DNA from 4 places in the Serratia surfactantfaciens genome. Region 1 is predicted to be linked to each of the others. Evidence: predicted binding sites of a transcription regulator. Region 1 holds the regulator's gene; each other region holds the start of a gene.
The links. Region 1 encodes Fur, which represses iron uptake genes when iron is present. Its sites were predicted from a motif close to ATAATAATGAGAACNACTATCAA; they were not measured.
Positions count from the first base shown of each region.

Region 2: the regulator Fur is predicted to act here: its motif matches at 2,478-2,500, upstream of fepD (Fe(3+)-siderophore ABC transporter permease).
Region 3: the regulator Fur is predicted to act here: its motif matches at 2,611-2,633, upstream of ATE40_RS12595 (isochorismate synthase).
Region 4: the regulator Fur is predicted to act here: its motif matches at 3,752-3,774, upstream of exbB (tol-pal system-associated acyl-CoA thioesterase).

Region 1 is NZ_CP016948.1:582,759-589,947, reverse strand. It holds gene pgm (phosphoglucomutase (alpha-D-glucose-1,6-bisphosphate-dependent)) at 1-131, opposite strand, end outside; gene seqA (replication initiation negative regulator SeqA) at 208-750, opposite strand; gene ybfF (esterase) at 975-1,748, shown strand; gene ybfE (LexA regulated protein) at 2,005-2,292, shown strand; gene fldA (flavodoxin FldA) at 2,557-3,096, shown strand; gene fur (ferric iron uptake transcriptional regulator) at 3,426-3,872, shown strand; gene ATE40_RS02740 (beta-N-acetylhexosaminidase) at 4,121-6,778, opposite strand; gene chiQ (ChiQ/YbfN family lipoprotein) at 6,792-7,118, opposite strand; gene chiP (chitoporin ChiP) at 7,165-7,189, opposite strand, start outside.
Region 2 is NZ_CP016948.1:3,046,683-3,053,871, reverse strand. It holds gene ATE40_RS14365 (ABC transporter ATP-binding protein) at 1-352, opposite strand, end outside; gene fepG (iron-enterobactin ABC transporter permease) at 370-1,407, opposite strand; gene fepD (Fe(3+)-siderophore ABC transporter permease) at 1,407-2,462, opposite strand; gene fepB (Fe2+-enterobactin ABC transporter substrate-binding protein) at 2,679-3,686, opposite strand; tRNA gene ATE40_RS14345 (tRNA-Lys) at 3,889-3,964, opposite strand; tRNA gene ATE40_RS14340 (tRNA-Val) at 3,972-4,047, opposite strand; tRNA gene ATE40_RS14335 (tRNA-Val) at 4,087-4,162, opposite strand; tRNA gene ATE40_RS14330 (tRNA-Val) at 4,192-4,267, opposite strand; gene gltX (glutamate--tRNA ligase) at 4,562-5,977, shown strand; gene ATE40_RS14320 (formate/nitrite transporter family protein) at 6,048-6,833, opposite strand; tRNA gene ATE40_RS14315 (tRNA-Ala) at 7,142-7,189, shown strand, end outside.
Region 3 is NZ_CP016948.1:2,669,883-2,677,071, reverse strand. It holds gene ATE40_RS12610 (anion permease) at 1-247, shown strand, start outside; gene agp (bifunctional glucose-1-phosphatase/inositol phosphatase) at 394-1,623, shown strand; gene ATE40_RS12600 (4'-phosphopantetheinyl transferase family protein) at 1,785-2,477, shown strand; gene ATE40_RS12595 (isochorismate synthase) at 2,668-3,858, shown strand; gene dhbA (2,3-dihydro-2,3-dihydroxybenzoate dehydrogenase) at 3,960-4,718, shown strand; gene rarD (EamA family transporter RarD) at 4,720-5,598, opposite strand; gene alkB (DNA oxidative demethylase AlkB) at 5,738-6,385, shown strand; gene ATE40_RS12575 (LysR family transcriptional regulator) at 6,368-7,189, opposite strand, start outside.
Region 4 is NZ_CP016948.1:3,746,610-3,753,798, reverse strand. It holds gene ATE40_RS17610 (zinc-dependent alcohol dehydrogenase family protein) at 1-372, opposite strand, end outside; gene ATE40_RS17605 (LysR family transcriptional regulator) at 481-1,401, shown strand; gene ATE40_RS17600 (DedA family protein) at 1,412-2,074, opposite strand; gene metC (cystathionine beta-lyase) at 2,220-3,416, opposite strand; gene exbB (tol-pal system-associated acyl-CoA thioesterase) at 3,848-4,825, shown strand; gene exbD (TonB system transport protein ExbD) at 4,829-5,251, shown strand; gene ATE40_RS17580 (LacI family DNA-binding transcriptional regulator) at 5,309-6,352, opposite strand; gene ATE40_RS17575 (sucrose-6-phosphate hydrolase) at 6,374-7,189, opposite strand, start outside.

The DNA of each region.
Region 1 (7,189 bases):
GTGCCAAATTTCACCGCATGTGCGGGATTGCCGGCTTCCGGTTGCAGCACATAGTACTGCGACGTCAGCTGGGCTACGTTGATCAGATCGCTTTGGCGGGCGGGCTGCCCGGCACGTGGATTATTCGCCATCGACATATCTCCCTCATCCCTGTCGGTGACCGGGCAATATGTCGCGCACGGCCATCATGACGGGCTGTTCGCTAAATTAGACGGTACCGCAAACTTTCTCGATCAGTTCCGCCGGGAACTGCATGGCCTGCATGATGTGTTCGATCATGCTGCGTTTGCGGCCGGTATTGGTATTGGTGATCACCCAGTAAGGGGTGCCCGGTACATGCTTCGGCTTGGTGTGCGTGCCGTTGGCCAGCAGGGTCTGCTGATCGCCGGCGAAATAGGTGCGGGTACGGCCGGTCAACGCCTCGGTGGCAGCGGCGAAACCGGCGGCATCGAGGGTGTACAGCGTGGACAGCACCAGCATGAAACGGTTGACCGCTTTGTTCTGCTCGGCGTATTCATCCGACAGCAGCAGTTCGCGCATGGCGCGCACGCGATCGCGCGGACGCTGCGCCGGGGCCGCCTTTTCCAGCTCGACGGACTGCGACGCACTGGCGGCAGGCAACGCGCGCACCGGCTGACCGGCGGTGAATTTCAACATGCGGCGTAAAATATCGGACGCGCTTTCACCGATGTGTTGCGTGTGGCTGGCAATATAACGGTAAAGCTCTTCGTCGACTTCAATAGTTTTCATCTTTATCCAATACTGTTTTTTCTACTTAGAACCTGAAGCCAGATCCTGCATTCAAGCCATGGGATTATAAGGTTAAAAGCGCTGGAGCGAACACAACAATGTGCCTCCGGACGGCAAATGCAGACTAATACCTATAGCCGGCACTGCCAAGCCCGCGCCGCGAAAATTCCGCATGATTCATCGTGCGATTCAATCATGATACCCTAATCTGAATCTCTCTCAGTATGAACTTCGCCATGAAATTACATTATCAACTGCTGGCCGCCGAGTCAGATGCGCTGCCGGTGCTGCTGATCCACGGGCTGTTCGGCAATCTGGACAACCTGGGCGTGCTGGCACGCGATCTGCACCAGCAGCACAGCGTGATCAAAGTCGATCTGCGCAACCACGGCCTCTCCCCGCGCGCCGACGACATGAACTACCCCGCCATGGCGCAGGATCTGCTGGCGCTGCTCGACGAACTGCAGCTGGATAAAGCGATCGTCATCGGCCATTCGATGGGCGGTAAAGCGGCGATGGCGCTGACCGCCATCGCGCCGGAGCGCATCGCTAAGCTGATCGTCATCGACGTGGCGCCGGTGGATTACCAGACTCGCCGCCACGATGAGATCTTCGCCGCGCTGAAGGCCGTCAGCGCCGCCGGCATCACCCAACGCCAGGCGGCCGCCCAGCTGATGCGCGACTATCTGCAGGAAGAAGGCGTGATCCAGTTCCTGCTGAAGTCCTTCCACAATGGCGAATGGCGCTTCAACCTGCCGGTGCTGATCGAACGCTACGAAGACATCACCGGCTGGCAGGACGTGCCGGCCTGGCCGCACCCGACGCTGTTCATTCGCGGCGGCCTGTCGCCGTACGTGCAGGACAGCTATCGTGCGGACATCGCCCGCCAGTTCCCGCAGGCCCGCGCCCATGTCGTCGCCGGCACCGGCCATTGGGTGCACGCCGAAAAACCGGACGCGGTGCTGCGCGCCATCCACCGTTTCCTCGACGAAGCCTGAAAAATACGCTCATCTGGCGAAAAAACGCGCTAAAGATAACGGCTTAGCGCGTTTAGCCCGCAGTTAGGCATTGTCGCCGCTCCATCTGCTGGGGTAATATGGCGCGCTATAATTTTGCCGCCGCGCCAGCGCGTTCGCGAACGCCGGTTCGGGGGTGAATTTGGGTTAGGGTTTATTGGCCCGAAGTGTGTTAACCGATGCCTCCGGAAGCGTGCGAGCGCTTTTTGATGCAAACTCCCTTGCAGTACCGCTACCTATGGCAAAAGAACAAACGGATCGCACGACGCTGGATCTGTTCGCAGATGAACGCCGTCCGGGGCGCCCGAAAACCAACCCGCTTTCCCGCGATGAACAGCTTAGAATCAATAAGCGCAATCAGTTACGGCGCGATAAAGTGCGTGGATTGCGGCGCGTAGAGCTGAAAATCAACGCGGATGCGGTGGACGCCCTGAACAAATTGGCGGAACAGCGCAACATTAGCCGCAGCGAACTCATCGAGCAGATGCTGTTGGCGCAACTGGCGGAAGAACAGCCGGAACATTGATCTCTTCGGCCGCACGCGCGGCGCGGCGTTAAGGACAACGCCGGATCGACCACGCTTTTCTTCATTCTCCGGCATCGCATAAATGCGATAAAACCCCGGCGCCACTTTCTGGCATGATACGCATTTACCGGCAAGAGACTGCGCCTGTCGGCGCCCGCCCCCGTGGCGAAAGGCTCTTGTCATGGCATCATTTTAATCGGCGTCAGCGGCGGCAGTGCTGGCATCGAGTAATGCAATTACTTGAATTTAAAGGTTATACGCGATATGGCTACTGTAGGCATTTTCTTTGGCAGCGACACTGGCAATACCGAAAACATTGCCAAAATGATCCAGAAAATTCTCCAGAAACAGTTTGGCGACGACGTCTCTGAAGTACACGACATCGCTAAAAGCAGCAAAGAAGACCTGGAAGGGTTCGATATCCTGCTGCTGGGTATCCCGACCTGGTACTACGGTGAAGCGCAGTGTGACTGGGATGATTTCTTCCCGACGCTGGAAGAAGTCGATTTCAACGGCAAACTGGTGGCGCTGTTCGGCTGCGGCGACCAGGAAGACTACGCGGAATACTTCTGTGACGCGATGGGCACCATCCGCGACATCATTGAACCGCGCGGCGCGGCCATCGTGGGCCACTGGCCGACCAAAGGCTACCACTTCGAGGCCTCCAAAGGCCTGGCGGACGACAACCACTTCATTGGTCTCGCGATCGACGAAGACCGCCAGCCGGAGCTGACCAACGAGCGCGTCGATGCCTGGGTCAAACAGATCGTCGAAGAGCTGAGCCTGGCCGATATCGTCGGCTAAACGCCGCAACTGGCGAAAGGTTGAACAAAGGCCCTGTAAAGTGCATAGTGTGCGCACAGGGCCATCATCGGCAGCAGGGATTGCTGCGATAGAAGCTACAGATTTGTAACTTCCCACCCCGTCAAGGTAGACTGAGTTATCGGTTTATCCCACCCATCAAGGCGTTGCATGCAAAACATGCAATAGTGCAATTATATCTTTGTTAACAACCGGCGGTTTCCATTTAGTACAACCGGTTCTATAATGAGACGCATTAACTCTTTGTGCCGACCGATGCCACAGGCGAGTACGCCTCAACTTGATTAGCATAGTAACAGGACTGAATTCGCATGACCGACAACAACATCGCATTGAAGAAGGCCGGCTTAAAAGTCACGCTTCCGCGACTCAAAATCCTGGAAGTACTGCAAAATCCGGAATGCCATCACGTCAGTGCGGAAGATTTGTACAAAAAACTGATTGATATGGGCGAAGAGATCGGCCTGGCAACGGTTTATCGCGTACTGAACCAGTTTGACGATGCGGGCATTGTGACACGTCACAATTTCGAAGGCGGCAAGTCCGTGTTCGAACTGACCCAACAGCATCACCACGATCACCTGATTTGCCTGGACTGCGGCAAAGTGATCGAATTCAGTGACGAATCCATCGAAGTGCGCCAGCGTGATATCGCCAAGCAGCACGGCATCAAGCTCACCAACCACAGCCTGTACCTGTACGGCCACTGTGAAACCGGTGACTGCCGCGAAGACGAAACGCTGCACGACAAGAAATAAGCCTGACTGGCTATGAAAAACCGCCTCACCCTGAGGCGGTTTTTTTATGCTTGCTGAACGGTGAGCAAAAAAATCCCCGGACCAGCCGGGGAAAGATCATGTCATGAAATACTACAATTGCAGCGGCACTGCGACTCCACGTACTGCTCTCACTTTCACGTCCGCTTCACGCCGACACGCGCAGAGGCGGACGCATTCCCCCTTCGTTAAGCGGCCCGCCGCCATGACGACAGGCCGATGCGCCGGGCTTAGACCTTCTCGGCGCGGCTGTAACGTTTACCGTCGGGACTGACCGAACGCACCTGCACCTCACCCGATACCGCCGGCTTGGCCTTGGCGTCATAACGCTGCCACTGCTTGCCGCCGTCGGTGGAATACTCGATGCCCAATCCCGGCAGCGCGATATTCGCCTCCAGCTTGCCGCCCGCTACGCGTGCGCCGGGCACCGGCAGACGATAAGCGACGCCACCTTTGTCCAGCTTGGCCAGTTCACGCTGGCCCAGGATATTGGCGAAGCGCAGCCAGTCTTTCTCCAGCGCCTTGGTGTCGACAAAGTGGGTCTCCCCGCCTTTGTATTCGCGGCCGGCGCGATAGTCCTGCTCCCAACCGGCGCGGTGCCAGGCGCGTTCGGCCACCGACAGCGCGCGCGGGAAGATCATGTATTCCATCTGCGGATCGGTGCGCTGGGTTTCGCTCCACAGCTGAGCGGACAACCCGTAGGCTCCCGGCCACGGCTTGTCGCTCTTGGCGTTGAAGTGGTTGCCGTCGCGATCGACCGAGGTTTCCGCGTTCTGCGGCATGTTGTCCGGCGCGAAGCTGAACACCTTGCGCTCGTCGCTGAAGCGAGTGCCCCAGTAGTAACCGCGCTCGTCCGGGTTCACCTCGTAAGGGAAGTCCATGTAGACGTAGTCCGGGTTGGAGACCACCACTTCATACCCTTTATTGGCCCAATCGTTGACGCTGTCGAAACCGCCCCAGTACAAGGTATCCCAGAAGTTGACGCCCACGCGCGAGGTGGCGAACGACTTCGCGCTCTCGGCGTCTTTCAGGCCGTCCTGCCAGGCCTGCATTCTGTCGATGCCGTGCGCCTTCACCAGCTTGCTGACCTCCTGGCCGAAGTAGCTCGGTAAGTGCTCCATGTCGGCCACCTTGCCTTCTTTGATCATCGTCTGGCAAACCTGCGACTTGGCCCACGGCTTGTCTTCGTTGCTCTGGTCGATGACGCCTTTACCCGGCTCCGGTTTCGCCTTGTCGGTATAGCCGGCGCCCAGGCGGATGTTTTTCGCCTCGTCGCCGCCGAAGTGCCAGGTTTTGATCGGCTGCCCGGCTTCTTTATGCATCTGGGCGATCTCGCCGATCACCTTGTCGACAAAGCGCTGGGAAGAATCCAGGCACGGGTTCAGGTAACTCTGGCGGTTAAAGAACTGCACGGAGGTGGTATTGGAGGTATCAGTCGGATCCACCAGGCGGAATTCGTTGGCCTCCTGCTCTTTTCCGGCGGCATGCAGCTTTTTATAGCGCGCCTCCATCGACACCACCGCGGCGCGGGCGTGCGCCGGCATGTCGATCTCAGGGATCACTTCAATCTGGCGCGCCTGGGCGTATTTGATGATGTCGATATAGTCCTGACGGCTGAAGAAACCACCGTAGACATCCGGCCCCTGGCCGTACTGCGGCAGCAGGCAGGTGGTTTCGCTCAGATCGTGGCAGCGCTGGCCGCCGACTTCCGTCAGCTCAGGCAAACCGGGGATCTCGATACGCCAACCTTCATCATCACTCAGGTGGAAGTGGAATTTGTTGAGCTTGTAGGCCGCCATCTGATCCAGCAGACGCAACACCGCATCCTTCTTATGGAAGTTGCGCGCCACGTCGAGGAAAATGCCGCGATACTGGAAGCGCGGCGCGTCGCTGGCGTCCAATGTAGCAATCTTGCCGCTGCCGTCGGTCGGCACTAACGACAGGATCGACTGCAACCCATAGAATACCCCGGCCTGATCGAAGCCGATCACCCGCGCCTCTTTTTTGCCGATCTTCAGCTCATAGGCGCCCGGCACCGCCATCGCGCCTTTAAACTTGCCCGGCTGGATATCGGTCTTGATCGGATAGCCGTTGGCCTGAACCGGCACGCCCAGCAGCGCAAAGCGCTGGTTGACGACGTCCGCCGCCGGCTTGACCAGCGTGCTCAGATCCGGCGAGACCCCTTTGCGCAGATCGGCGTCCTGCGCGTGGACCTTCACCTGCATCGGCGTCGGCACGATCTGGCCGCGCAGCGCGCCGGCGGGCAGCGTCTGCAGCTCGGCATTGCTGACAAAGCGCGAAGCCGGCGTCATCAGAATGTTTTTGTCGTCTTTGGTGCGCTTCCACTGATCGCCGGTGAACGGCGCCACGAACTGGTCCAGGTTTTCGGTGTCGGTATTCGCCAGCATTTTCGGTTTGGCGTCGCCGGACGTGGCATACCAGCGCGGCAGGAAGTCATTTCTAAACAGCTGCCAATATTCGGCGACCACCGGGATTTCCACCGCCTTGCCGGCAGGGAAACCGCTGAATTTGGCGGTCGGTTCCAGCTTGTACAGATCGCCGGTGAGGTGGGCTATCTTGAACTGATCGTTATCCACCCGCAGGGTCTGGCGCGGGCTGTGGAAATAGATGACCCAGTCCTTGCCGTCGATAGCCTGGCCGTCGTTGCTGAGGGTGAACAACACCCGGTTGCAAGAGGCCCAGTCGGCGCCCAGCGCCGCGCAATCCACGCCGTTTTCGCCGGCGCGGTTATCCAGCATTTTCACGTTCAGCTTCAGCTGGCTCAGTTGATCCACCAGCTGTTGATCGGCCATGGCGTTTCCCATGCCGCCCAGGAATCCCATCGTTGCCGTCAAGGCGGCAAGCGCGCTCAGTTTGAATGCGTTCATGTTCTCGTCCTTCTTAATTATTGTTATCGCGAATTTCTTGCCACAGCTTGCCGCACTTGGCGTCGTAAGCCTGACCGTTACCGCTGTGCACCGCCATAATGCAGTTCTGATAATCCATCACCCGCACCGTTTCCTGCGCGGCGAACTGCTGGTGCTGCTTCTCTTGTTTCAACACGTTCAGCACCGCCTTGCAGGGCTGCAGACGCTCCGGCGAACCTTCGGCGGTGTTGATGCAGGCGCTGTAAGCCTGCTTCAATTTGGCGTCTTCCGGCGGCGCGGCGGGTTGCGCGCAGGCGCTCAAGGCCGCGGCGGCCGCCAACATCAGCATGATTTTTTTCATCGTTGAATTCCCTTAACTGCCCCCGGCCGCAAGGCCGGGGAACGCATCAGAAGATGGTGAATGGCGCGATG
Region 2 (7,189 bases), 2.5 Mb from region 1:
TGTCGGCCTGCGTCCACTGTTTCAGCAGGCTTTGGTGCGGATAGCGGCCGCGCGACACCAGGTCCGCCACGGTGATGCTGTCCGGCGCGATCGAGGTTTGCGGCAGCAGGCCAAGCTCGCGTGCCAGCGCCTTGGTGGCGAAGCTGCTGATGTTCTTGCCGTCCAGCATCACCTCGCCGGCGCTGGGTTTCAGCAGGCGGCACAGGGCGCGCAACAGCGTCGATTTTCCGCAGGCGTTCGGCCCGACGATCACCGTTAAGGCGCCGTCGGGGATCGCCACGCTCAGATCGTCAGCGATGATTTTATTGTCGTAGCCCAGCTTCAGGTGCGAGGCGTGCAGGCGGTGGCTCATGGCATTATCACTCTTCATTATCTGCGGGCCTCTCGAATGAGCAGCCAAATCAGGTACAGGCCGCCGATGCAGACGGTCACGACCCCGACCGGCAGTTGGATCGGCGCGAAAAGATGTTGGGACACCACGTCGGCGCCGAGCAACAACGCCGCGCCCATCAGCGCCGAGGAGGTCAGGGTGACCGAGGATTGTCCGGCCAGGCGACGGGCGATCTGGGGTGCCGCCAGCGCGATAAAGGAAATCGGCCCGGCGGTGGCGGTGACGGCGGCGGTGAGGGTGACGCCGAACAGCATCAGCCACAGCCGGCTGCTTTCGGCATTGACGCCCAGCGCGCGCGCCGTGTCGTCGCCCATTTCCAGCAGCTGCAGCCGTTTGCCCATCAGCAGCGCGGCGGCCGCCGCCAGCACGATGAACGCCGTCGCGGGCTGGGCTTTTTGCCAGGTCATGCCGTTGAGCGAACCGGCCTGCCACATGGCGGCGTCCATGGCGCGCTCGAGCGAAGCGGTGATGATCAGCCAGGTGTTGGTGGAGACCAGCACTGCGCTGATGGCGATGCCGACGATGATCAACCGGAAGCCGGCAATGCCTTGCCGCCAGGCCAGCAGATAGATGGCCAGCGCCGAGAGAATGCCGCCGGCCAGCGCGCCGCCGGCGACGTAATAGTAGCCGCCGTTGAACAGGGTGATGGCGATCAGCGCGCCGGTGTAAGCCCCCATATTAAAGCCGATCACGTCCGGGCTGCCGAGCGGGTTGCGGATAATCGACTGGAAAATGGCGCCGCTCATGCCGAGCGCGGCGCCTAACAACAGCGCCATGGCGATGCGAGGCAAGCGCCATTGGGTGACCACAGTCACCAGGTTTTTCGGCGCCTCGCCGCTGAGCGCGGCAAAGACCTGCTCCAGCGAGAGCTGCAGCGTGCCGTAGCACAGCGCGGCAACCGCCATCGCCAGGCACAAAGCCAGCAGCGAAAGGTTGACCAGCAGCAGGCGCAGCGGCATGCGCCAGTTGATGATGCCGTCCGGGCGGCCAATATGCAGAGTGTGGGGCAGACTCATCACAAGCCCCCCAGCGTTTTCTTGCGTCGCACCAGCCAGATCAACACCGGCGCGCCGATAAAGGCGGCGACGATGGACACCCGCAGTTCACCGGCCGCCAGCAAGCGGCCGACTACGTCGGCGCACAGCAGTAAAATCGGCGCCAGCAGCATGGAGTAGGGCAGGATCCAGCGTTGGTCGGGGCCGACCCACCAACGAGCGATATGCGGCACCATCAGGCCGATGAAGCTGATCGGGCCGACGGTGGCGGTTGCTGCACCGCACAGCAAGGTGATGGCGATCACCGCGATCACCTGAGTCAGCACCACGCGCGCGCCGAGCGCGATAGCCAGATCTTCCCCCATGCCGATGGTATTCAGCGGCCGGGCGATGAGCAGCGTCAGCAGGCAGCCGAGCAGAATGGCGGGGGCGGTCACCGGCAGCGTGGACAGCGTGCGGATATCCAGCGTGCCGGCCTGCCAGAAGCGGAGTTGGTCAAAGGTTTGCGGATCGATCAGCGACAGCCCGGTGGTGATGCCGAGCAGCACCGCGCCGATAGCCACGCCGGCCAACGTCAGCCGTACCGGGTTGATGCGCCCGCCCGCCAGCGTGCCGATCAGGTAGACCAGCAGGGTAGTGACGGCGGCGCCGGCGAAGGCGTAGACCATATAGCTTTCGGTGGTGGCGGCACCGAAAAACATGATGCCGATGACCACGGCGAAGCTGGCGCCGGCGTTGATGCCGAGCACGCCGGGATCGGCCAGCGGGTTGCGCGTCAACGCCTGAATCAGCGCGCCGGCGGCGCCGAGCGCCATGCCGGCCAAAATGCCCGCCAGCGTACGGGGCACCCGGGCGTTGAGAATGATGGTGCTGTCGGAACCGCTCGCTACGCCCTGCAGGCTGAGCCAGACGGTATGGAAAGGAATGGCTTTGGAACCCAGCATCAGGCTGGCAATGACGCACAGCAGCAACAGCGCCAAACCGATACCGAACCCGGCGATGCGTTTGAAGCCACTGGCGTAAGCTGCGTGCGGCGCGGACGAAAGCGTCCGCTCAGTCGGAGTGGGTACGTTCACACCGGTAACTCCTTTATGATTTTTATTCTCATTGCTATTTGCGTTTATAACGGGCGCCAAATAGTAGCACGAGTTTACGCCCGCATGCACCCGTCGGTTCGTGGTTTAGCTGCGTTGAGGATGTTAATAACTATTGATATTTCAATTGATTGAATGTGAACTGCCGATCCGTTTGCGGAAAGCGTCGGCAGGGGATTGGCCTGCCGACAGCGTGATTCAGGGCTTTTTGAACAACTGCTCGATTTGGTTCAGCATGTTGGTGGCGCTGTAGTAATCGAGGCGGAAGGTGTCGTTGCCGACGGCGTAGACGTGCCGTTGCTCCACCGGCTCCAGATGCTTGAGAAACGGGTTGGCCAACAGCTCCTGCACTTTGCGTTCATTGGTGGCGAACAGGATCAACGTTTTACCGTTCAGGCCCTCGGCCATTTTCTCGCCGGAGATCTGGATGATGTCATGGCGTTTCCCCATGCTGGTGTTGCCTTTGGCGCTTTCCGGCGGAGTGGCCAACTGGAAGCCGAGCTGGGTCAGCAGCTTGCCCTGGGCGGAGCCCGGCGTCCACAGCATGGCCTCGCGGCCATTATCGGCATACACCAGCGGGGTGGTCGGCTGCGGCGGCAGGGTAATCGCCTGCTTCACTTGCTCCACGCGCTGTTCGAAACGATCTTCCGCCTGTTTGGCGCCGGCCTCATGGCCGGTGATCTCGCCGAGCTCGCTCGCCAGCTGTTGCCAGCTTTTGTCGCCGTAATCGAGCACCAGCGTCGGCGCAATGGCAGACAGCTGATCGTACAGTTTTAACGCAGAATCACCGCCGGTTGCGGCGACGACGATCAAGTCCGGCGCGGTGGCGGCGACGGCTTCGGCATTCGGCTCCACCTGATACAGCCGCTCGACGTGGCGCTGTTTGGCCACTTCGCTCCATTGGGTAAAGAAACCTTGTTTATCGGCTACCAGGGGATTCGGACTGGTGGCGGCGCTGGCGACCACCGGGGCGTCGATCGCCAGCAGCGTGCCGGTGATGGTGACGCTGGTGGACACGATGCGCTGCGGCGGTTTTTCCAGCGTAAATTTCCCTTTGGCGCTGTCGATGGTGCGCGGCCAACTGCTGTCGGCAGCGGGGGCGGACGGTTTCTGCTCGTCGCTCTTGTCGTCCGGGCCGCAGCCGCTGAGCAGCAAGGTGGAAACGGCGATGAATGAAATAAACAGCTGACGTAAGGATAGGGTCATGAGCGGGCTCTTTCTTTCCTTGCACAAAGGCGTATCAATCCGACGGCGGAGTGGCCGTGGGGGTTGCCCGCTAATTTACCATTCAAGCGGCCAAAATGATAACCATTCGTATCTCAGCGCGTGGTGAATAGAGAGAATAAGAAGAAGGGAAAGTGAGTGCGGCAGAAACGAAAAAAGCGCCAAAAGGCGCTTTTTTCTGAATTGGTGGGTCGTGCAGGATTCGAACCTGCGACCAATTGATTAAAAGTCAACTGCTCTACCAACTGAGCTAACGACCCGCAGAAGTGGTGGGTGATGACGGGCTCGAACCGCCGACCCCCTCCGTGTAAAGGAGATGCTCTACCAACTGAGCTAATCACCCACTTCAGGACTTCCAGGTTACTGCTAAACGAGAGAATGATGGTGGGTGATGACGGGCTCGAACCGCCGACCCCCTCCGTGTAAAGGAGATGCTCTACCAACTGAGCTAATCACCCTCATTCGTTCTCATTTTTTCTCAACAAGATGGTGGGCGATGACGGGCTCGAACCGCCGACCCCCTCCGTGTAAAGGAGATGCTCTACCAACTGAGCTAATCGCCCCGTCTTGTTGGAGTCGCATTATAGGGATAGTTCAAAGTGAGTCAACGGTTTTTAAAATGATTTCAATCGTTCGCCGCAAATTTAGGCAGGGCGCGATAATTATCGCCAGAGACGCCGATTCTTTGCGCAATGTTATGCGGAACTGGCCGCAAATCGCGTGAAATCGACCGGTGCAATATCGTGTCGGCGTTGAGGAATTAGCGCGTGGTGATACAATGTCGTCCACTCTTTTTTCAATTCCGAGCAATCGTCGGCAACCGCCGACACGCGTTGCGTAATAAGGCAGTGAACCCAATGAAAATCAAAACCCGTTTTGCACCGAGCCCGACCGGCTATCTTCACGTCGGCGGCGCGCGTACCGCACTTTATTCCTGGTTGTTCAGCCGCCATGCGGGCGGTGAGTTCGTTCTGCGTATCGAAGATACCGATCTGGAACGCTCCACCCAGGACGCGATCGACGCAATTATGGATGGCATGAACTGGTTGAACCTGGATTGGGATGAAGGCCCGTATTTCCAGACCAAGCGTTTCGATCGCTATAACGCGGTCATCGACGAGATGCTGGAGCAGGGCACCGCCTATAAATGCTATTGCTCCAAGGAACGCCTGGAAGCGCTGCGCGAGAAGCAGATGGAAAACGGCGAGAAGCCGCGTTATGACGGCCACTGCCGCGACAGCCAGTGCAGCCACACCGACGACGAGCCGCACGTGGTGCGTTTCCGCAACCCGCAGGAAGGTTCGGTGATTTTCGACGACAAAATTCGCGGCCCGATCGAATTCAGCAACCAGGAGCTGGACGATCTGATCATCCGCCGCACCGACGGTTCGCCAACCTATAACTTCTGCGTCGTCGTCGATGACTGGGACATGGAAATCACCCATGTGATCCGCGGTGAAGACCACATCAACAACACCCCGCGCCAGATCAACATTCTCAAAGCGCTGGGCGCGCCGGTGCCGGAATACGCGCACGTGTCGATGATCCTCGGCGACGACGGTAAAAAGCTGTCCAAGCGCCACGGCGCGGTGGGCGTGATGCAGTATCGCGATGACGGCTACCTGCCGCAGGCGCTGCTGAATTACCTGGTGCGTCTGGGCTGGTCCCACGGCGATCAGGAGATCTTCTCCATCGATGAGATGAAAGAGTTCTTCACGCTGGAAGCGATCAACAAATCTGCCAGTGCGTTCAACACCGAGAAGCTGCAATGGCTGAACCACCACTACATCAACCACATGCCGGCGGAAGAAGTGGCGGTGCATCTGGCGTGGCACGTTGAGCAACTGGGTCTTGAAACCCGCAACGGCCCGGAACTGAAGGAGATCGTCAAGCTGCTGGGCGAGCGTTGCAAGACGCTGAAGGAAATGGCGGAGTCTTGCCGTTACTTCTACGAAGACTTCAGCGAGTTCGACGCCGACGCCGCCAAGAAACACCTGCGCCCGGTTGCACGTCAGCCGCTGGAAGCGGTGCGCGCCAAGCTGGCCGCCATCACCGTCTGGACGCCGGAAAACGTGCATGATGCCATTCAGGGTACGGCGGACGAGCTGGGCGTCGGCATGGGCAAGGTTGGCATGCCGCTGCGCGTGGCGGTGACCGGCGCCGGTCAGTCACCGGGCATGGACGTGACCGTGCATGCGATCGGCCAGAAGCGTTCGCTGCAGCGCATCGATATGGCGCTGGCTTACATCGCCGAGCGTGAAGCGCAGGCCTGATTAGGCTGATACGCCATCCATAAAGAAAAAGCCCCGAGGAGCGATCCCGGGGCTTTTTTATTGTCGTTTATCAGGCTTGTTCGCCGGCCGGCAATCCCGGGCGATAGGCGAGGAAATACATCAACCCGACAAAGCCGGCCCCGCCCAGCGCGTTGCCGAGGAATACCGCAGCAAAGTTAGGCAGGTATTGCTCCCAACCCATGCCGCCGGCAAAGATGGCCGCCGGTATGATGAACATATTCGCCACCACGTGCTGGAAGCCGATGGCGACAAAAGCCATGACCGGGAACCACATGCCGATGACTTTACCCGGTACATCCCTGCTGGCGAAGGCTAACCATACCGCCAGGCACACCAGCCAGTTGCAGCCGACGCCGGAAATAAAGGCGTGCAGGAAGTCCGCATCCACTTTGGCCTGCGCGATGGCCAGCGTTTTATGCAAAAACGCGCCCTCGGTCAGGCCCAGCAGATGGCCGAAGAAGTAGGCAACGGCCACGCTGCCGGCGAAGTTGGCCAGGGTGACCCAAAACCAGTTGCGCAGCACGGCGATAGCGGGGATTTCGCGGGCGAACCAGGCCATCGGCAAGGTCATCATGTTGCCGGTCAGCAGTTCGCCGCCGGCCAGAATGGTCAGGATCAGGCCGATAGGGAACACCGCCGCACCTAATAGGGCGCCGAAAGAGCCCCATTCGGCCGGCAGGGTGCCGATGACGTGAATATCCAGCAGAAAGCCGGTAGCGATAAAGGCGCCGGCGAGAAAGCCCAGAATCAACAGATTAGCGAGAGGGGCGCGGCTTTTGTTCACCCCGGCCTGAACGGCGAGGGTGGCGATTTCTTTTGGTGAATGCAAAGACATGACGGACTCGGTTTATAGTAATGAAGTTTAAGGCGCGGGCAGTCTATGCCGCGCAGGAGTCCGACTCAAGCGCATTTCACTAACATTCCGTCAATTAAAAATCAACGTGATATGCAGGGTCTTTCGCCATTTTGAGATGTAACGCTCAAAATGGCTGAACTCTGCGCAAAGTGATGATTTTTTGGTGCCAAACATGCTGATTTGGCGGCTTTTTCAACGCTTGATTCAGTAATTCAATTTAGCCGTTGACAGCTTTGAGCGGGTTTCATATTATGCGCCCCGTTCACAGCACAAAGTGATTGTGGAACGGGGCTATAGCTCAGCTGGGAGAGCGCTTGCATGGCATGCAAGAGGTC
Region 3 (7,189 bases), 2.1 Mb from region 1:
GCCGGTGATCCTGGCGGTCGGTAAAGGGCTGCCGGGCGTGCCGATGGAGCAGCTGTCGATGCTGCTGGTGCTGTCGATCGGCATCATGGGCGTGCTGACGCCGTACGCCACCGGGCCGGGGGTCATCATCTATGGCTGCGGCTACGTGAAATCGAAAGACTACTGGCGCCTGGGCGGCATTCTCGGCGTGGTGTACATCGCCGCGCTGCTGCTGATCGGCTGGCCGATCATGAGCCTGTGGTACTGAGTTGAAGCACAGCGGCCGCCGCCCGGTGGCCGCTGGTACGATCTTTTCCCGTGAACCCTGTCACACACTTGTCACACTAACCTCGCCATCATACTCAGGCAAACGCTAACACCTTAAAAATAATCATTTTCCGGGAGCCTCTGCGGATGAGAAAAAAAACGTTATTGCTGTGCCTGCCTTTGTTATTCACCGGGAACGCGCTGGCGGAAGCCGGCGGTTATCAACTGGAACAGGTGCTGGTGATGAGCCGCCATAACCTGCGTGCGCCGCTGGCCAATAACGGCAGCGTGCTGGCGCAGTCTACGCCGAAGGCCTGGCCGGCCTGGGAAACGCCGGGCGGCCAGCTGACCACCAAGGGCGGGGTGCTGGAAGTGTACATGGGGCACTACTTCAATGCCTGGCTGAAGCAGACCGGCCTGTTGCCGCAAGAGGGCTGCCCGACCGCCGGCAGCGTGTATGTCTACGCCAACAGCCTGCAGCGCACGGTGGCCACCGCGCAGTTCTTCAGCAACGGCGCGTTCCCGGGCTGCGACGTCAGCGTGCACCATCAGGACAAGATGGGTGAGATGGATCCGACCTTCAACCCGATCATCACCGACACTAGCGAAGCCTTCAACCAGCAGGCGCTGGCGGCGATGAACGCCGCGCTGGGATCGCTGAAGCTGGACGCCTCTTACCAACAGCTGGCGAAGATCATCGATTACAAGGATTCCGCCGCCTGCAAGACCGACAAACACTGCGATCTGACCAAAGAAGCCAGCGTGATGAGCGCGGTGCCGGGCAAAGAGCCGGGCGTCTCCGGCCCGCTGCGGGTGGGCAACTCGCTGGTGGACGCCTTTATGTTGCAGTACTACGAAGGTTTCCCGATGAAAGAGGTGGCCTGGGGCAAAATCGCCACCCCGCATCAGTGGAAACAGCTGGCGCAGCTGAAAGACGGCTATCAGGATTCGCTGTTCACCTCGCCGGTGGTGGCGCAAAACGTCGCCAAACCGCTGCTGACCTATATCAACAACGCGCTGCTCGGCGAGCGCAAACCGGACGCGCCGAAGCTGACGGTGCTGGTCGGCCACGACTCCAATATCGCTTCGCTGCTGTCGGCCATGCAGTTCCAGCCGTATCAGCTGCCGCAGCAGTATGAGAAAACGCCGATCGGCGGCAAGCTGGTGTTCCAACGCTGGCGCGACGCGCAGAACGACCGTGAATTGCTGAAGATCGAGTACGTCTATCAGTCCACCGAACAGCTGCGCAAGGCGACGCCGCTGACGCTGCAAACCCCGCCGCAGCGCGTAACGCTGGCGCTGAAAGGTTGCCCGATCGACAAGGACGGTTTCTGCGCCTGGAGCGATTTCGAAAAGACCATGAAGGGCATCCTGTAATGCCCAGCCTCTCTCCCGGTTGCGGGGGAGAGGCCTCTTCCCATCCCGGCTAACGCGCCGCCGTGCCGGCCTTAACGCCATTTATTTTGCCCAGAGTCATTGTTGCAGGCCGTTTCGGGGGCTAACATCATCAGCCTGCCTGCTTATCATGGATACTGCCGTTGCCCACTTTTATCCGCAATATCAACTTTTTCACGCCGGACGGTTATCCGGGCCAGGTGGCGCGCTGCCAGTTTGCGCTGGCGGAATATCGCGACGACAGCTTTTCTGCATTGGGCTTTACGCTGCCGGATCATCTGGCGCGCGCGGTGCCGAAGCGCCGTGCGGAGTATCTGGCCGGACGCGTTCTGGCGCGGCAGCTGTTGGCGCCGTTCGGTTTCGCCGATTTCACTCTGGCGCGCGGCGAAGATCGCGCGCCGCAGTGGCCGGCTGGCATCGCCGGTGCGCTGAGCCATAATTCGAATACCGCGCTGTGCGCCGTGCACCGCGAGAGCGGGCTGGGCGGCGTTGGGCTGGATGTGGAGACGCTGCTGTCTGACGAGCGGGCGGAGGAGCTGTGGGGGGCGATCGTTTCGCCGACGGAGCGCGAGGCGTTGCTGCGCGAGGCGCTGCCGTTCAACGCGCTGCTGACGCTGACGTTTTCCGCCAAAGAGAGCCTGTTCAAGACGCTTTATCCGCAGGTGCGCTGTTACTTTGACTTTCTTGATGCGCGCATGACGGCCGTGGACGTGCAGCGGCAGACGTTCGTATTAGAGCTGCTTAAGACATTGACGCCGCATTGCCCCGCCGGGCGCCGGTTCAGCGGGCGTTTTTGGCGTGAAGGTGACGACGTCACGACCTTTATTTTTTGCTAAAACACAATAATAACAGTGTGTTATTTATTTCTGTGCCGTAACGCGGATTTGCCGCGGCGCGCCGAAAGATTCATTCACCGGTGATTGACCCACGGTGGGGATCCGGTGTAATTTACCATCCTTTTTATGGCTAATGATAATTATTCGCATAAACATTATCATTGGTGAGGCGCAACAAAGGAGTGGTCTTGTGGCGACACTGACGACAGATAACCAAACCTTCCCCGGGTTTGTGTACGCCGAGCAATCGACCTTTTTGTACCGGTCCGAATTCCGTTCACTTTCCGCCGACGGCGTGTTCGAGCGCATTGAGGCGCCGGCGTTCGGCGGCGAACAGGAAGGCGGCGCGCTGACTCAGCACATCCGCCAGGCGCTGGCGCGCGCCAAAGCCGCCGGCCAGGCGGCGCCGGTGGTGGTGGGCGCCATTCCGTTCGATACGCGCCGGCCTTCCAGCCTGTACGTGCCTGAAAACTGCCAGTTTGTCGCCAACGACAGCTTTACCCGCGCCGCGCGCCCGATGCTGCAACAGCCGCATCGTCTTGCCGCCTGCACCAGCATTCCGGACGAGCCGCGCTTCAAGCATGCGGTGGCGGAAGCGGTCAGCCGCTTTAAACAAGGCAAGCTGGACAAGGCGGTGCTGTCGCGCATCCTCGACATCGAGCTGGAACAGCCGGTGGCGGGCCACCAGATCTTCAATAACCTGATGGTGCAGAACCCGACCGGTTACCACTTTTCCCTGCCGTTGGCCGATGGCGGCGTGCTGATCGGCGCCAGCCCGGAACTGCTGATCCGCAAGCAGGGCGGCGAGATCCACACCAATCCGCTGGCGGGCTCGGCGCGCCGTCAGGACGATGCGCAGCAGGATCGCCTCGGTAGCGAGCGCCTGATGCGCTCGACCAAAGACAAATACGAACACAAGCTGGTGATAGAGGATATTCGCCGGCATCTGGCGCCGCTGTGCGCCAGCCTGAGCGTGCCCAGCGGCCCGTCGCTGCTCAGCACCGGCACCATGTGGCACCTGTCCACCCGCATTCGCGGCGAGTTGCTGAACCCGACGCTCAACGTGATGCAGCTGGCTTGCCTGCTGCATCCGACACCGGCGCTGTGCGGCTTCCCGACCGAGAGCGCCCGCCAGCTGATCGCCGATTTGGAGCCGCACGATCGTGGCCTGTTCAGCGGCATCGTCGGCTGGTGCGACGCCAACGGCGACGGCGAGTGGGCGATCGTCATCCGCAGCGGTCTGCTGCACGGTAACCGGGTGCGGCTGTTCGCCGGCGCGGGCATCGTCGCCGCTTCGACGCCGCAGTCCGAGTGGATGGAAACTGCCGCCAAACTGGGCACCATGCTCAACGCTTTCGGCCTGAACAGCGGCGCGCTGTAGGGCCTCTTTGCGGCGCAGTGTGCGCCGCGCCATACGCTTTCGCAGGAGACAACGATGAACAACAACATGACCCGGCTGTGCGCCCGGATGGCGGTGTGCGCATGAGCATTCAGATGGATTTCACCGGCAAACGGGTGTGGGTGACCGGCGCGGCGCGCGGCATCGGTGAGCAGATCGCCCGGCACTTTTTGGCTCAGGGTGCTGAGGTGGTGGGATTTGATCGCGAATTCGCCAACCCGGATCTGCCTTACCCTTGCGTGACGCTGGACATCAGCCGGCCGGAACAGGTGGAGGCGGTGTGCCGCCAACAGCTGGGGGAGAACCCGCGACTGGACGTGTTGGTCAACGCCGCCGGCATTTTGCGCATGGGCAATACCGAAGATCTGAGCGTGGATGACTGGCATCAGTGCATCAACGTCAACGCCTCGGGGGCGTTTTACCTGTTCCGCGCGCTGCTGCCGCACTTCAAGGTGCAGCGCAGCGGGGCGATCGTCAGCGTCGGCTCCAACGCCGCGCACGTGCCGCGCGCGCAGATGGCGGCCTACTGCGCCTCCAAGGCGGCGCTGACCAGCCTGAACCACTGCGTGGGGCTGGAGATGGCGCCGTTCGGCGTGCGCTGCAATCTGGTGTCGCCGGGCTCGACCGACACGCCGATGCAGCGCGGCATGTGGCAGACCGACGATGCGCAGCAGCGCACCATTGCCGGCTTCCCCGAGATGTTCAAACTGGGGATCCCGCTGGGTAAAATCGCCCGCCCGGACGAGATCGCCAACGCGGTGTTGTTCCTGGCCTCCGACTTGGCCAGCCACATCACCATGCAGGATATCGTGATCGACGGCGGCGCCACGCTGGCCGCCTGAGTCAGACCCGCTGGCGGCGCAGCAGGTGCTGCGCGCCTTCCGCCGCCAGCAGCAGCACCGCCAGCCAGATCGCCAGATAGGTCGGCCATTCGCTTTGGCTGATGCTCTCGCCGAGCAGCAGCGCGACGATCACCAGCAGCACAGGTTCCACATAGCTCAGCAGGCCGAACAGACTGAACGGCAGCAGGCGGCTGGCGAGGATGTAACACACCAGCGCCACGGCGCTGATGACGCCGAGCAACGGAATGCGCCAATACAGCTCGGCATTGGCCTGCAGCGCCGCCGCGCCGTGGTCGCCGAAAGCGAACCAGGCCGCCGCCGGCAGCATCAGCGCCAGCTCGCACCACAGTCCGCCGAGGTTGTCGGTGGCGAAGCGGCGCCGCAAAATAAAGTAGAGCGGATAGCCCAGCGCCACCACCAGCGTCGGCCATGAGACGCCGCCCGCCTGATACAGCTCATTGCCTACCCCCACCATAGCGCACGCCACCGCCAGTTTTTGCAGCAGCGACAGCCGATCGCGATAGATCAGGCGCCCCGCCAGCACCATGGTCAGCGGCAGCAGAAAATAGCCGAGCGACACGTCTAGCGCCTTGCCGTGCAGCGGCGCCCACAGGAACAGCCACAGCTGCACCCCCAGCAGCGCCGAGGTGAGCAGCAGGCCCAGCAGCCGCAGCGGCCGTTGGCCGATCCAGCCCAGCGTGTCGGCCACCTTGCGCCAATCGCCGGACAACGCCATGAACAGCGTCAGGAACGGCAGCGTCAGCAGCGTGCGCCAGCCGTAAACCTGTTCGCCGTTCAGCGGGGTGAGGGTAGAGGTGAAGTAATACATCGCGCCGAACAAGATGGAGGCGACGACCGAAAGAGTGATGCCCTTAATCACACGCATTCCTGGTGAGTGATTGATTTTATGGCGGCTACTGTAGAGAAATTTGCCGCCAACGACAATGGCGTTGCCGGGCGCTGGACAATCGACAGCAGCGGGTTACAATTAATACTGTGTATTCATACAGGCTTTGACGATGACAATCGATCTTTTTGAAGACGCACTGCCGCCGCCGTGGCGGGAAGAGATCGCTCCCGGCGCGGTGGTGATGCACGGCTTCGTGCGCGATCACGGGCCGGAACTGCTGGCGGCGGTGCAGGGCGTGGTGGCTCAGGTGCCATGGCGGCATTTGACCACCCCCGGCGGGCATGTGATGTCGGTGGCGATGAGCTGGTGCGGCAACGGCTGGACCAGCGACAGCCGCGGCTATCGCTATTCGGAACGCGACGCACGCAGCGGCAAACGCTGGCCGGCCATTCCCCCAATCTTGATGGCGTTGGCGGATGAGGCCGCACAGCAGGCGGGCTTTGGCCCCTTCGTGCCGGACTCTTGCCTGATGAACCGTTACGATCCGGGCAGCAAGCTGTCGCTGCATCAGGATAAGGACGAACACGACTTCGGTGCGCCGATCGTCTCGGTTTCGCTCGGGCTGCCGGCGGTATTTCAGTTCGGCGGCCTGCAGCGCAGCGACCGGGCGCGGCGCATCCCGTTGGCGCACGGCGACGTGGTGGTATGGGGCGGCCCGGCGCGGCTCTGCTTCCACGGCATCCTGCCGGTCAAAGAAGGCTACCACTCGCTGGTGGGGCCGCACCGCATCAACATTACGCTACGCAAGGCGCTGTAGCTGCGGTTCCTGCGCCAGGCAGGCGACGAGATAGTCGATGAATACCCGCAGTTTGGGCGGCAAATGCTGGTTGGGCACGTAGAGCAACCACAGGCCGCCGTGATAGCTGCTGAGAAAATCCCATTCCGGCAACACTTGCACGATCTCGCCGTCTTCGAGCGCCTGGCGGGCGGTAAAGTACGGCAGGCTGCCGATGCCGATATGCTGTTTCACTGCGTCCAGCCGCACGCCGGTGTGGTTGGCGGCGTAGCGGCCGCGCACGTTGACCGTCACCGTTTTGCCGCTGCGGCGGAATTTCCATTGCGCATCGCTCGGCGTCTCTCCCAGATAGATGCAGCTGTGCGCCGCCAGATCGTGCGGGTGCTGCGGCGTGCCGTACTGCGCCAGATAATCCGGTGTGGCGCATATCAGATGGTCTATTCTCATCAACTGGCGGCCGATCAAACCGGGCGACGGGCGATCGGTAATGCGCAGCGCCAGATCGACCCGATCGTCGATCAGATCCATATAGCGATCTTCCAGCCGCAGCCTGACGTCTACCTTCGGGTAGCGCCGCAGAAACGCCGGCATGTGCGGATGTAGCACGAAACGACCCACCGCCTTGGGGACGCTGATGCTGACCAACCCTTCGGGCTCCGCGGCGCCGCGCCCGCCGATCGCCATCGCCGCCTCGGCCGCCGCCAGCATGGCGCGGCAGTGTTGAAACACCTCTTCGCCGCTTTCGCTAAGCCGCAGCTTGCGGGTGGTGCGGTGCAACAGCTGCAGCGCCAGCGCCTGCTCGAGTTTCGCCACGCTGCGGCTGAC
Region 4 (7,189 bases), 2.0 Mb from region 1:
CGCCAGCACGCCCTGATAAAAACCGCCGAGGGTGTGATAAGGCACCCGGCGCGCATCGCCGTAGGGTTTTTGCTCGCCGTCGAGCCAACCGGGGCTGAAGGTGGAAATGACGCGCGCGCCGGGCTGAAAGCGGCTGACGCCGGGACCGATGGCATCGACCTCGCCGGCCATGTCCGAGGCGGGAGTGAACGGCTGCGGCAGCGTGAGCCCCATGCCGCTTTCTATCATCAGTTTGTCACGGTAATTGAGTGAGATAGCCTTCACTTTCACTCTGATTTCGTGCGGTCCCGGCTGTGGGATGGCGCTTGCGCTCAGCTGCAGGTGCTCACGCCCCAGGGCGCTCATCGTCCAGCGTTGCATGGTGTTGGTCATGATGTTCTCCAAAGTCAGCGATTAACAGACCTGCCGATAATATCGTTGATAAAGGTTCGCCAGTGGCGATAAGATTTCCGCAGATTGTTTCTTTCAGAGCGACAAATCATGAGCGATCGGTTGAGCGGCATTTCGGTATTCGTTATCGCCGTGGAGGCGGGCAGTTTTGCAGTGGCGGCCAGCCGGCTGCATCTTTCGCGTTCGGCGGTCGGCAAAACCATCGCCCGGTTGGAGCAGCGGCTGGGGGTGCGGCTGTTTCATCGCACCACGCGCAGCCAGAGCCTGACCGACGACGGTGCGCTGTTCTACGAGCGTTGCCTGCGGGCGCTGGAGGAGATCCGCGGCGCAGAAACGCTGCTGGAGTCGGGAAAACGACAGGTCAGCGGCCGGCTGCGAGTGTCGATGCCGGTGCTGTTTGGCCGCATGTGCATTGCGCCGCTGCTGACCGAACTGACGCGCGAGCATCCTGGGTTGGAGTTGGAGCTGTCGTTCAGCGATCGGGTGGTGGACCTGATTGAGGACGGTTTCGATATGGCGATTCGCAACGGTACACTGGCCAACAGCAGCGGCTTGGTGGCGCGGCGTATCGGCGATCACCGCATGGCGCTGTGCGCCTCGCCGGCCTATCTGCAGCGTCGCGGCGAACCGCATAACATCGAGCAGTTGGCGCAGCATGAGGCGGTGACCTACATGCGCGCCGGCGCGCGGCGCAGCTGGCGGGTGCTGGACGAAGGCGGCAAGCCGCAGGAGGTGATGCCGAACAACCGGCTGCAGATGGACGACCTGCAGGCCATTGCGGATGCGGCGACGGCAGGATTCGGTATCGCCTGGCTGCCGTGCTGGCTGGTGCGTGAACAGCTGCTGAGCGGGGCGTTGGTGCGTTTGCTGCGCGATCGGCCGGGTGCGGCCTTTGAAGCGCATGCGGTATGGCTGCACACGCCCCATCTGCCGCTGAAGGTGCGGCTGGCGGTGGATACGCTGGTGAGCAAGTTGCCCCCCAGCCTGGCGCTGGTCGAAAAGGCGCTATAACGCGCCTGGCTTAAGACGAGGCGGCGCGCTTCTTGCGCCAGATCACCAACATGGCGCCCAATAAGCCGACAAACAGCAGCAGCAGCGGCAGCAACATCAAGCCGGTCATCACCTGACTTTCGTGGCGTTTCACCAGCGGGATTTGGCTGAAAGCGTAGCCGAGGCCCACCAGCGCACAGACCCAGATCGCCGCGCTCAGCCAGTTAAACACCTGAAAGCGCGAGCTATTGAGCCCGGAGATGCCGGCCATGGTTGGCAGCAGCGTGCGCACGAAACCGAGGAAGCGGCCGATCAGCAGCGCCGTCAGCCCATGGCGGTTGAACAGGCTGTGCGCGCGCTGGTGGTATTGCGCCGGCAACTGCAGCAGCCAGCCTTTTACCAGGCTGGTATGGCCCAGCCAGCGGCCCTGGATATAGCTCAGCCAGCAGCCGAGGCCGGCGGCGGCGGTCAAAATCAGCAGAGTGGGGGCAAAGCCCATCACGCCTTTGGCGATCAGCGCACCCGACAGCAGCAGCAGGCTGTCGCCGGGGAGGAAGGAGGCGGGCAGCAGTCCGTTTTCCAAAAACAGGGTGGTGAAAAGCACGGCGTAAACCACCCAAATCACGCTTGGATCGGCGAGGGCGACAAAGTCCTGCTGCCAAAGCGCATGAATAATCTCTCGTAATACATCCATTTTATGTCCTGTTGCATGCCGGTTGCGCCCGGGGTCACGTTCTCCAGGGTGCGGCGGTTACCGTATCTGACAGTTACCCGGTTAGTGTACCGCTAATAGCTTAAGCCGACATTAAACGAGACGAAGAAAATTACCGGAATCCGCCTTAGCGCACGCCGCTGAGGCGATCGAAACCGGCCGCCAGATCGGCGATCAGGTCTTCGACGTTCTCCAGGCCGATGTGTAAGCGCACCAGCGTGCCGGAGAAGTCGACGCCGCCCGCCGGGCGGATCGCTTCCAGTTCTTCCGGTTGGTTGGCCAGGATCAGCGACTCGAAGCCGCCCCAGGAGTAGGCCATGCTGAAGTGGCTGAAGTTGTCCAGGTAAGCGGCCAACTGCGTATCGTCCAGCCGTTCCTTCAGCACGAAAGAGAACAGCCCGTTGCAGCCGCTGAAGTCGCGGCGGTAGAACTCGTGGCCCTTGCAGCTCGGCAGGGCCGGATGATTGACCGTCGCCACCTCCGGCCGCGCGGCCAGCCAGTTGGCTACCTCGATGCTGCTGCGTTCGTGCTGTTTCAGCCGCACGCTCAGGGTGCGCAGGCCGCGGCTCGCCATGTAGGCGGTGTCGGCATCCACCATCTGCCCCATCAGATAGGAGTACTCGCGCAGTTGGTCCCAACAGCGCGCGTTGGCGACGGCGGTGCCGAGCATGTAATCGGAATGGCCGATCAGGTACTTGGTGCCGGCCTGAATAGAAATGTCGATGTCGAAATCCAGCGCCTTGAACAGCACGCCCGCCGCCCAGGTGTTGTCGATCATGATCACCACGTCCGGCGCCACGGCGCGAATGGCCTGCACCATGGCCGGGATATCCTGCACTTCCAGGGTGATGGAACCGGGGGACTCAAGGAACACCACGCGAGTATTGGGTTGGATCAGATTGGCGATGTCGGCGCCGATCAGCGGATCGAAATAGGTGGTGCTGACGTTCATGCGGCCGAGGATATGGGTGCAGAAATCTTGGGTCGGCTCGTACACCGAGCCTGTGACCAGCAGGTGATCGCCGGCGCCGACGAACGACAGGATCGCATTGGCCACCGCCGCCGCGCCGCAAGGGTACAGCACGCAGCCGGCACCGCCCTCAAGCTCCACCATCGCATCCTGCAGCGCAAAGTGGGTCAGGGTACCGCGTCGGCCATAAAACAGCTCGCCGTGGGCGCGCTGTGCGGTGGCGTGTTTTTTGGCGGCGACGGAGTCGAAGACCAGGGAAGAGGCGCGTTGCGTAACGGGATTGACGGAGCCCTGGGTGTAGCGTTTGCCGCGGCCGGCGCCGATCAGCGTGGTTTCGATGTGTTTTGACGTCATGGTACCTGGCTCACCTCTGGTTGCTCTGCACGTGCCCGTTTGCGATAGCCCTTACGTTAGCATGAGTTAATATAGCCATCCAGACGTTTTAACTTCTGGATATAGAAACGGCTATAATTGGCTGCCGGTCACGCATTTCTCGCGTCATCCTTCTGCCGAGTGGGAAGAGAGAAGCCCATTCCTCGGCTGAGGCGCCGTTCGGCAGCGTGGTCTTGTTGCACCGTTGTGGGATAAAAGTAACGAAATCGCCCTATAAAAGGGGCTTTTAGCGCTGAACGGACGCGGATTGGCACTTTGCGGCAAGGCTGTCTAAAATTTTCTCGTTTATTTGGTAAATAATAATGAGAACTACTATCAATCCCCGGTTGGTTTGATATGATCGCACGCTGAATTATTCCTTAATTTTGATCGGTAATGGGTGGAGGCACAGCGTGAAAACGGCTGGCAAGAATTTAAATCAAGGATCGTTCGGTCAGGGCCGGGCGCAGTGGGGCAAGGCCTTTGGCCGCAGCCTGATGGCTTCTATGGTGCTGGTCGTGGGGCTGGCCGGCAGCGCGCAGGCCGCGCCGGCGACCAACCCGGCCGTTACCGAAAGCGTTGCGCCGAGCACCGCGCCTGCGCCGGCAGCCGCTGCGCCTGAGAGCATCACGCCGGTGAACCCGGCACCAACGATCCAACCACCGGAAACTCGCGGCATGGACCTGTCCGTCTGGGGCATGTATCAGCACGCCGACGCGGTGGTGAAAGCGGTGATGATCGGCCTGGTGTTGGCCTCGATCGTGACCTGGACCATTCTATTCTCCAAGGGCAGCGAACTGCTGCGCGCCAAGCGCCGTCTGCGCCGCGAACAGCTGACGCTGGCCGAAGCGCGTTCTCTGGATGAAGCCTCCGAACTGGCGCAAAACTTCTCACCGGAGAGCGTCAGCGCGGTATTGCTGAACGACGCGCAAAATGAGCTGGAGCTGTCTGCGGAATCCAACGACAACAACGGCATCAAAGAGCGCACCGGTTTCCGCCTCGAGCGCCGCGTAGCGGCCTACAGCCGCAACATGGGCCGCGGCAACGGTTTCCTGGCCACCATCGGCGCCATCTCGCCGTTCGTCGGTCTGTTCGGTACCGTGTGGGGCATCATGAACAGCTTCATCGGCATCGCCCATTCGCAGACCACCAACCTGGCGGTCGTGGCGCCGGGCATCGCGGAAGCGCTGTTGGCGACCGCACTAGGTCTGGTCGCGGCTATCCCTGCCGTCGTTATCTACAACATCTTCGCTCGCGTCATCAGCGGCCATCGCGCCCAGGTGGGCGACGTAGCGGCACAGGTCTTGCTGCTGCAGGGCCGTGATTTGGATCTGGCCGCGACGGCGGAAGCCAAGCGCTCACAGCACGCACACCAACTGCGGGCGGGGTGAGTCATGGCGATGCGCTTAAATGAAGATCTGGACGACAGCGGCGAACTGCATGAAATCAACGTAACGCCGTTTATCGACGTCATGTTGGTGCTGTTGATCATCTTTATGGTGGCCGCGCCGCTGGCAACGGTAGATATCCGCGTCGATCTGCCGGCCTCCTCCGCCAAGCCGCAGCCGCGGCCGGAGAAACCGGTGTTCCTGTCGGTGAAGGCCGACAAGCAGCTCTACGTCGGCGATCAGCCGGTGAATGCCGATCAGCTGACTTCGGTGCTGGATCAACGCACTCAGGCGAACAAAGAAACCACCATCTTCTTCCAGGCGGACAAGAGCGTGGACTATGAAACGCTGATGAGCGTGATGGACACTCTGCGTAAAGCCGGCTACCTGAAAGTGGGGCTGGTGGGCATGGAAGGCGCCGCCAAATAGCGGGCTGATGAAACAGAAAAGGGCGCTTCGGCGCCCTTTTTTACTGGTTCAGAGATATCACTCTCCGGCCAACAAAGCCCGGGAACCGGCATGGCGCCAGCGGATACGGCCCGGCAGATAAAGCGCGTTCTGTTCCAGCGGCCGCTCGTCGATCAGTGCGGTGACTTGGTCGAAGCTATATTGCGCCAACGCCCGGCAGTCCTGTGCGACGGTGTCGATCTTCAGCGTCATGCAGTCGAACAGGTAGTGATCGTCGAAGCTGCACAGGTGGATGTCGCTCTCCATCAGCTGATGTTGAGTCAGATAACGCAATACCCCTTCCAACAGGCCGCAGGCGGCGGTAAACAGCGCTTTGGGCGGCCGCCCCAACTGTGCGCAAAGCTGAGCGAACATCTCGTAACCTGAGCTGGGATGATAGTTGCCGTTGATGATCCATTCCGGTTTGCACGTTATGCCGGCGCGCTGCAGGCCAAGCTGGAAACCGGCCAGCCGATCGCGGGTCGGCGAAATGCGCGGCTGCCCGCCGAGAAAATAGATCTCGTCCGGATGTTGGCGCGCGACCTTTTCCACCAGGTCGGCGGTCGAGTTGACCGAATCGGTGATCACCAGCGGCAGTTCGGAACCGGCGATCAGACGATCCATCTGCACCACCGGCAGCCCGGCGTTGATCTTCTGGTATTCGGCATCGTTCAACTGGCTGGAGGCGACGATCAAGCCGTCCACCTGCCGCTGCACCAGACTGTTCACCGCCATCATTTCCTGCGCTGGGTTTTCATCGGTGCAGGCGATCAACAGCTGCAGCCCGGCTTCGCGGCATAGCGTTTCCAGCTCGCGCGAAATCACCGCAAAACCGTAGTTGGTCATCTCCGGTACGACCAACCCCAGCGTGTGGCTGCGGTTGGAGCGCAAAGAGCGGGCGTGGATGCTGGGCTGATAATGGTGTTCGTGCGCCAGCGCCAGAATGCGATCGCGGGTGTCGTCGGACACCCGGTATTCCTTGCTGCGGCCGTTCAGCACCAGGCTGGCGGTCGATTTCGACACCCCGGCCAGCGTGGCGATGTCACTGATGGTAATGCGTTTATTTTTTTTCACTGACGCCATCTGAAGTCATCGGAGGATGCGTCATTCTAGCATGCATGGCGTCAGCGGCCAGTATTCCAACGCCAGCGGCGCGCTCCCGCACAGCCGCAGTTGCGGCTCACCAGCCGGGAAGTAGCGTGCGCTCATCACCGCCTCGCCATGATTGATGAAAATCTCCACGCTGGAACGATCGAACAGCAGTTGCAGATGCGTGACCGGGCCGCGCCAGTAACGGTGCTCCGGCCGGCCGTCGGCCAGGGAAGCTCGCGTCAGCTGCAGCCTTTCGCCGTCCCAGTTCAGCGTCATCGCGTCGCCAAAGGTTGCGTTGAACGGGCCCTGTGGCGTTAATTGCAGCTCTGCCGCGCCCAGTGCGTAGACGGGGGCGTCATCGGCGCGCCCCTGCCAGCATGTTGGTTCGCCGCGCAGCTGTTGCAGCTCGCGTGCCGGGCGCTGGTGGAGGCGGCCATGCTGCAGCAACAGCTCGCGCGGGCAGGTCATGGTGTGGAGCCAGCCGTAAAGGCGCGTCGGATGGGCTTCTTCATCTTGTTCGGGTACGCCCATCCAGCCGAACATCAGGCGGCGACCATCTTCCGCCAGCGTTGTCTGCGGCGCATAAAACTCGAAGCCGGCGTCCAGTTCGCGAAATTCGCCGTGACGGAAGGCTGCCTGCTGGTAATCCAGCTTGCCGAGCAGATAACCGGCCTGATAGCGATTGAGGTAACGTTCCGGCTGCGGCGTCAGTCCCTGCGGGCAGCAGATCAACACCTCGTCACCGTCCAACGAGAACAGATCCGGGCACTCCCACATGTAGCCGAATTCACTCAGACCGTTCAGGCCGGAACCGGCGATTTCTCCCAG